2 regions of the Micromonospora sp. WMMA1976 genome follow, and region 2 is predicted to be linked to the other one. Evidence: riboswitches for the same ligand, from Rfam matches in the RefSeq annotation. Region 2 holds a riboswitch; the other holds the start of a gene.
The links. A riboswitch is a leader RNA that binds a small molecule or an ion and turns the genes downstream of it on or off. The one in region 2 is predicted to bind cobalamin.
Positions count from the first base shown of each region.

Region 1: it holds a riboswitch for cobalamin, as region 2 does, so the genes downstream of both, metE (5-methyltetrahydropteroyltriglutamate--homocysteine S-methyltransferase) here and O7546_RS10970 (acyl-CoA thioesterase) in region 2, are expected to answer to the same signal.

Region 1 is NZ_CP114912.1:3,931,006-3,935,062, forward strand. Features, by position in the region: gene metE (5-methyltetrahydropteroyltriglutamate--homocysteine S-methyltransferase) at 92-2,341, opposite strand; cobalamin riboswitch at 2,457-2,676, opposite strand; gene O7546_RS18025 (beta-1,3-glucanase family protein) at 2,788-4,057, opposite strand, start outside.
Region 2 is NZ_CP114912.1:2,359,132-2,363,188, forward strand. Features, by position in the region: gene O7546_RS10960 (PrsW family glutamic-type intramembrane protease) at 1-688, shown strand, start outside; gene O7546_RS10965 (LysE family translocator) at 729-1,352, opposite strand; gene O7546_RS10970 (acyl-CoA thioesterase) at 1,356-1,868, opposite strand; cobalamin riboswitch at 1,999-2,206, opposite strand; gene O7546_RS10975 (DM13 domain-containing protein) at 2,237-2,812, opposite strand; gene O7546_RS10980 (response regulator transcription factor) at 2,914-3,612, shown strand; gene O7546_RS10985 (ATP-binding protein) at 3,621-4,057, shown strand, end outside.

The sequences.
Region 1 (4,057 bases), 1.6 Mb from region 2:
GCGGACGCCGGCGGTCGGGGCACGGTCTGTCAAGGGCTGAACCGGGTCCGGGCCGGGCGGAACGGCGCGGCGTTCCGCCCGGCCCGCCGGCTCAGCGTCCGCGCAGCTCGGCCGCGGCGGCGACCAAGTGCTGGAGGGACGCCTCGACCTCGGGATAGCCGCGCGTCTTGAGGCCGCAGTCGGGGTTCACCCACAGCCGCTCGGCCGGCACCGCGGCCACCGCCCGGCGCAGCGCGCCGACGACCTCGTCGTGGGACGGCACCCGGGGTGAGTGGATGTCCCAGACGCCGGGCCCCACACCTCGGCGGTATCCGATCGCAGCGAGGTCGTCGAGGACCTCCATCCGGGAGCGGGACGCCTCGATGCTTGTGACGTCGGCGTCGAGGGCGTCGATGGACGTGATCACCTCCCCGAACTCCGAGTAGCACAGGTGGGTGTGGATCTGGGTGTCGTCGGCGACTCCGCAGGTGGCCAGGCGGAACGCCCCGACTGCCCAGTCCAGGTACGCCTTCTGGTCCGCCCTGCGCAGTGGCAGCGTCTCACGCAGCGCCGGCTCGTCGACCTGGATGACCCGGATACCGGCTGCCTCGAGATCACGGCACTCGTCGCGCAGGGCGAGCGCGACCTGGTCCGCGGTGTCTGCCAGTGGCTGGTCGCTGCGGACGAACGACCAGGCCAGGATCGTGACCGGGCCGGTGAGCATGCCCTTGACCGGCCGGTCGGTCAGCGACTGCGCGTAGGTGGACCAGTTGACGGTCATCGGTGCCCTGCGTGCCACGTCGCCGTAGATGACGGGCGGACGCACGCATCGGGAGCCGTAGGACTGGACCCAGCCGTGTTCGGTGGCGGCGAACCCGTCGAGCTGCTCGCCGAAGTACTGGACCATGTCGTTTCGTTCCGGCTCGCCGTGCACGAGCACGTCCAGACCCAGCCGCTCCTGAAGCCGGACGACGTGCTCGACCTCGGCGCGCATTCGCCGGGTGTAGGCGGTGTCGTCGAGGCGGCCGGCTCGATGCTCGGCACGCGCGCGGCGCAGCTCGTCGGTCTGCGGGAACGATCCGATGGTCGTGGTCGGCAAGGGCGGCAGATTCAGCCGGGCCTGCTGTGCCGCCGCTCGCTCCGGGTACGCGCCGCGCCGCCGGTCCCCGGCGCGCAGTGCGGCGAGCCGGCCGCGTACGGTGTCGTCGCGCCATGCGGCGGGGGTGGGCGGCAGCGGCTCGGGCAGGGACGTGGTGCCGTTGCGCAGCGCGCGGCCGAGCCGAACGACCTCATCAACCTTCTGCCGGGCGAAGGCGAGCCGCTGAACCAACGCCGGGTCGAGGGCGGTCTCGGCGGACAGGTCCTCCGGCACGTGCAGCAGCGAGCACGAGGTGGACACGGCGACGTGGTCGGCGAGGGCGGCAACGGCGGCACCAGCCGCAACGGCGGCGCGCAGGTCGGTACGCCAGACGTTGCGGCCGTCGACGAGGCCGGCCACGATCGTCTTGCCGCGCAGCGGTCCCGCACCGGCCAGCCGCCGCAGGTTGCCGGGCCCGGCCACCAGATCCACGCCGACCGCTTCGACCGGCGTGTCGAGCAGGGCGGGCAGCGCGTCACCGAGCTCGCCGAAATAGGTGGCGACGAAGATCGCCGGCCGCTGTTCCACCGCGCCGAGCCGGGTGTACGCCTCCCGCAGCGCGTCGATCTCGGCGGTGCTCCGGTCGGCGACGTAGGCGGGCTCATCCAGCTGCACCCACCGCACGCCCGCCGCGGCGAGGGATCGCAGGATGTCGGCGTACACGTCGACCAGGTCGGTCAACCGGTCGAACGGTTCGCCGCGCGCCTCGGTGGGCTTGGCCAGCAGCAGGAATGTGGCCGGCCCGACCAGCACCGGCCGGCTGTCGATTCCCAGCTCGCGGGCCTCACGGTACTCGCGCAGCGCCTTGTCGGGATTCGCCGCGAAGGCGGTGTCGGAGCCGATCTCGGGAACCAGATAGTGGTAGTTGGTGTCGAACCACTTCGTCAGTTCGAGCGCCGGCTCGGCATCGACGCCCCGGGCCATGGCGAAGTAGGTGCCGAGATCGCCGAGGCCGAGCCGGGCGAACCGGTGCGGGATCGCGCCGACGGCGACGGCCGTGTCCAGCACGTGGTCATAGTAGGAGAACGTGTTGGACGGGATCGCGTCCAGGCGCGCGTCGCGCAGCGTCCGCCAGACCTTCGCCCGTAGCGCGGCAGAGGTCGCCGCCAACTCCTCGGCGTCGATCCGGCCCGCCCAGTAGGCCTCGACGGCCTTCTTGAGTTGCCGGTTGCCCCCGATACGCGGATAGCCCAGCACGGTGCTCTGACCGAATGCGGTACTCATGGAGATCCCTTCCCTCGAAGCACACGAGGCCGATCGGGGCAGGGAGGGAAGAGGTACAGGCGGCGTACCGGCTTCCGCACCGGCCGTCCCGAGCGACCGTCGGCGGCGCACACCGGACGGTGCACGCGGTGCGGGCAGGTCTTCGGACTCGCGGGCGCGACCGGATCCACCCGGTCACCTACTGGCCGTCGCTTCCCAGACCTCACGGTCCAGTGCTTCGATGACGGCTGTCGTTCCCACTCACCGCTGCGGGGCAGTCCCGGACTCACACCGGGTTCCCTCTTACGACGCCACACCCGTCACGGGCACGGCGAACCAGCACCGTTGTTCATCGTATGGGGCGGTGAGCCGACGTGGCCGGCGCGTCCGCCCTGCGGGACGGCAAGCCGTCGCGGCGGGTGGCGGGAGCGACTCGCGGTCGGCCCCCGCCCTCGTCGCAGGGCCGGTCAGCCCTTGCGCCACTTCTGGTTGGCCGTGCCCCCGCAGTCCCAGAGCTGGAGCCTCGCGCCGTCGCCGCCGTTCCAGTCCTTGATGTCGACGCACTTTCCGGCCTGGAGGTTGACCAGGTCTCCGGCCGCGTTCAGGGTGAACTGCTGGGCGCCGGTGCCGTTGCAGGTGTAGAGCTGCACCGCCGCCCCGTTCGCGGTGGAGCCGGCGTCGATGTCCATGCACTTGTTGTTCTGGCTCTTGAGCGCCGTGCCGCTGAACGTCCACTTCTGCGCGCTGGTGTTGTTGCAGTTCCACATCTGCAGCGGCGCGCGGTCGACGAAGTTGGAGCTCGGCACGTCGATGCACTTGTTGTTCCAGTTGCTGACCACTGGCACCCCGGTGGCCGGGGTGCCGCCGCCACCGCCGGTGAACGGGCTGAGGATCAGTCCGGCCGAACGGGGGTCGCCGTCGTGCACCAGCGACTCGAATCCGCCGACGTCGTCGAAGGCGAACGCGTACGCCCGGCCGTCGGTCATGTTGGCGTGGATCAGGCGGGCGTACTGGTTGGTGGGGTTGCTGCGGTAGAAGTCGGCGGCGTTCGTGCTGGGCTGGGTGTCGATGGTCCCGAGTGTGCCGCGGTTGAGGGCGGCGCAGAGCGTACGCGAGATCGGGCCGACCACCTGGTCGTTCGGCGCGGGCAGGTCGCCGTCGCAGCCCCAGACGCTGGCCGAGGAGGGCCGGTTGAAGGAGGCGACGACCTGGCCGCTGCCGTCTGTGAAGGTCATGGTGTTGCCCGAGGTACGGCCGTAGTACCGGATGGCCGGCTGGTCGGCGAAGGGCGCCACGGTCAGGGTCTTCGTGGTGTACGCGTTCCACGCGGACGCGATGTACGAGTCCAGGTACGTGGTGCTGAGCAGGCCGGCCCCGGCCGCCTTGCCCGGAGCCAGGACGCGCAGCACGGTCCCGTCGGAGCGGGTGTGGACGGTGCCGGCCCAGCCCGGCTGCGCCCGGATCCCGTCGATGACCGCGTTGCGTCCGTTGGCCACCACGTCGCCGGTGCGCTTGGTGACGCCGTTGGCGCCGGTCACGGTGACCGCGTGCGGGATCGCGAACATGTCGACCTGGGAGCTGTTGAGCCACAGCCCGGAGTCGTTGTAGGTGAACTCGCTCCAGTCGAACAGGATGTCGCGGTTCGCGTCACCGGCCGCCCAGGGCGCGGGCTGCACCAGTCCGTCCGGGGTGAGGAAGAACGTCAGCTTCTGCCCGAGGGAGAAGTAGGCCCGGCCG
Region 2 (4,057 bases):
CGGCGCGTGCGTCGCGCCCGCCACGTTCCTGGCCTTCGCCCAGGGACGGCCGGCCCGCCGCCCGGTCCCCGGCTCCGTCGTCGGCGTCGCCGCGCTCCTCGGCGGCGTGGTCGGCGTGGTCGCCGCCGGCTGGCTGGAGTACGGCACGCTGCACCGCCTCGGCGTCCTGCCGATGGCGCTCGTCGGCCTGGCCGAGGAGACCGCCAAGCTGATCGTGCCGGCCGGCATCCTGCTGCTGTGGCGGCGGCACCCGTCCCCGGCGCAGGGCCTGGTGATCGGCGTGGCCTCCGGCGCCGGGTTCGCCGCGCTGGAGACCGTGGGGTACGCGTTCGCCGTCTTCGTCGGGTCGGAGGGCAACCTCGGCGCGGTCGAGCGGACGCTGCTGGTGCGCGGTCTCACCGCGCCCGCCGCGCACCTGGCCTGGACCGGGCTGACCGCCGCCGCGCTGTTCACGTTCGCCGCCGCGCCCGGCGGCCGGAGACTGGCGGCATTCCTGCTCACCTTCGCCGCCGCCGTCACGCTGCACACCTGCTGGGACACGTTCGGCACCCAGCCCGCGTACGTGTTCATCGGCGCCGTGTCGCTGGGCTGGGTGTTGCTGCGCCTGCACCTGGACCGCGAGCGGCCGCCCGCGTCCGGGACGCCGGTCGTGCCGGCATCCCGGGAGACGGCAGCGCGTGCCGGCTGAGCCGGGCGGCCGGCCCTCCGGCTCCGCGCCGCCCGGCACGTCAGCCGACGGCCAGCCGGACGCCGAGCGCGACGAAGGCGACAGCGCAGAGCCGGTCGACGCGCCGCGACCAGCGGCTGTCGCCCCACCGCCCGGCGAACCGGCCGGCGCCCACGCCGAGCGCCAGGTCCACGGCGAGCTGCACCGCGACGAACAGCGCCCCGAGCAGCACCAGCTGCGCCGCCACCGGGCCCGCCTCGGGCCGGACGAACTGCGGCAGGAACGCCACACTGAACAGGATCATCTTCGGGTTGAGCAGGTTCGTCAGCAGCCCGCGCCGGAACGCCCGCCCGGCGCCGCCGTCCGGGCGGTCCGCCGGGGCGCCGGGCCGGCCGGTGCCGCGCAGCGCCCGCAGGCCCAGCACGATGAGGTACGCCGCACCGGCCCACCGGATCGCGGTGAACAGCACCGGGGACGCGGCGATCAACGTGGCGAGCCCGGCCACCACGGCGGCGACGTGCACCGCTTCCCCGGCGGCGACCCCGAGCGCGGCCACCGCGCCCGCCCGCGGGCCGTACCGGGTGGCGTTCGCGAGCACGAACATCATGTCCGGCCCCGGGGTGAGCATGAGCACCACGATCGCGGCCAGGTAACCGGCGAGCGTGGCCGCCGACAGTCCGAGCACCGCTCAGCCCTCCCCGGCGCCGTCGAGCAGCGCCCGGCGCAGCGCCAGCCGGTGCTCGCGCCGGATCTGCGCCTCCCGGTAGCGCCGCCGGTCACCGTCGGTCTCGGCGTGCAGCGGCGGCACCGGCCGGGGCTGCCCGTCGTCGTCGACCGCCACCATCACCAGGTGCGCGGTCGCCACGTCCACCGGCGGCACCGCGCGGTCCCACCGGTCCGCGCTGACCTTCACCGCCACCTCCATCGAGCTGCGGCCGGCCCAGGTGATCCGGGCGTCCACGTGCACCACGTCCCCGACGCGTACCGCACGCAGGAACGCGGTCTCGTCGATGGCGGCGGTGACGGCCGGGCCGTCGGAATGGCGGGCGGCGACCACACCGGCGACCGAGTCGATCAGGTTCAGGATGCGCCCGCCGTGGACCGTGCCCATCAGGTTGGTGTGGTGCTGGTCCATGATCTGCGACAGGGTCAGGTGCGAGGCCGACGGTGGTCGGCCGGTGAGCGTGATGGTGTCGGGCACTGTGCGGTTCCGTCCTCGCAGAAGCGGACCGCCGACCGGCCGGGGTGTGCACGTCGAGGACACGCCGACGGCCCTGCGTACGACGTGTCACCCGCCCGACCCACCCGCGAGGTCGACGGCGGCGCGCACCGGTGGTACGCGCGACGCGGGCAGGTCTTCGGACTCGCGGGCGTGACACGAGGTCGCCTACCGGCCGTCGCTTCCCAGGCCGTGGCCCAGTGCTGTTGACGGCTGTCGTTCCCACTCACCGCTGCGGGGCAGTCCCGGACTTCCACCGGGTTCCCTCTTACGACACCCGGCCGTCGCCGACCGGGTGAACCAGCGCTTCCCGCAGCGTAGCCCAGCGCCCGAGGCCGGCGGCACAGGCGTCAGGCCGGCGCCGATCCCGTCACAGCGGCAAGCGGCGCCGCGCCGAACGACACCGCGAACCGCTTGCACCAGATCGACACGCTGCGCAGGCCGTCCAGGTCCACCGACGCCGGGATGTCGTACGCCTGATCGCCGATGTTGCCCTTGAGCCGGCCCAGCTCGACCCAGCGGCCGTCGTCGAACACCTGCCAGCCGGCCCGGCCGGGCAGCACCTTCCGGTCGGTGAGCCACACCCGCAGGTCGGGCCCGTCCGAGGTGTCCAGTCCGCGCAGGAGCAGCTGACGGCGGCCGTCGGCGAGACGGACCAGCTGCGCCCGGCCGGACGTGTCGTGCTCGTGGGTGACGAAGTCACCGGCGGCGAGCACCACGTCGGCGGGCGGTGCGCCGGTCGGCGACGGGCCGGCCGCCGGTGAGCCGGTCGTGCCGGCCGGCTGCGGCTCCGCCACGGTGGGCAGCGCCTCGCGTACCTCGCGGTCGGTCACCAGCCGCCACGGCTGGAACAGGTACAGGCTCACCCCGAGGCCGGTGACGGCCGCGACGGCGAGCACCGACAACACCACACGTCTTCTGCCCATGCTCCGACGGTAGGCGCGGACCCGGCGGAAAGATCTTTCCGTCCGCTTACGGCTCGACCGCGGGCCGCCGCGCCGGGACGCCGATGGGTAGCGTCTGGCGCATGGGGCGCTACGTGCTCGTCGTCGACGACGACCGGACGGTGAGCGACGTCGTCCGGCGCTATCTGGAGCAGGACGGTTGCCGGGTCCGGCTGTCCTTCGACGGGCCGGACGCGCTCGCCGCGGCCGAGGAGGAGCCGCCCGACCTGGTGGTCCTCGACCTGATGATGCCGGGTCTCGACGGCATCGAGGTGTGCCGGCGGCTGCGGCGCCGGCTGCCCGGCCTGCCGGTCGTCATGCTCACCGCGCTCGGGGACGAGGCCGACCGGGTCGCCGGGCTGGAGGTCGGCGCGGACGACTACGTGACCAAGCCGTTCTCGCCGCGCGAACTGGTGCTGCGCATCAGGTCGGTGCTCCGGCGCGCGGCCCCGCAGGACCGGGGACCGGCAGGGACGCTGCGCGACGGCGACCTCACCGCGGACACCGGCCGCCGCGTCGCGGAGCGCGGCGGGCAGCAGCTGTCGCTGACCGTACGGGAGTTCGACCTGCTCGCGTTCCTGCTGGCGAACCCGGGACGCGCCTGGTCACGGGCCGAGCTGCTGGACCGCGTGTGGGGCTGGCGGTTCGGCGACCAGTCCACAGTCACCGTTCACGTCCGGCGGCTGCGGGAAAAGATCGAGGACCACCCGGCGCAGCCGCGCCGCATCGTCACCGTGTGGGGCGTCGGTTACCGGTACGAGCCGTCGGAGGCGTCCCGGTGAACGAACTGATGGTCATCGGGCTCTACGCCCTGCTCGCCGGCGCTGCCGTCGGCGCGCTCGGCGTCGGCGCGTTGCGGCTGGTGCGCCACCGGTCGATCCTCGCGCACATCGCGGTGCTGCTCGCGGTCACCATCGCCTCGGTGACGGCGGGCGTCACCGCCGTCGCCCAGGCCATGTTCCTGTCCGCGCACGACCTCCAGGTCGTCCTCGTCACTGTCGCGGCGTCCGCGGCGCTCAGCCTGGCCGTCGGGGTGGCGTTCGCCCGCCGCCTCGCCCAGGCGGCGGTCTGGGCCGACCAGGCCCGGCAGCGGGAGCGGCAGCTGGAGGCCGGCCGCCGCGAGCTTGTCGCATGGGTCTCCCACGATCTGCGTACGCCGCTGGCCGGGCTGCGGGCGATGGCGGAGGCGCTGGAGGACCGGGTGGTCGAGGAGCCGGCGGCGGTGGC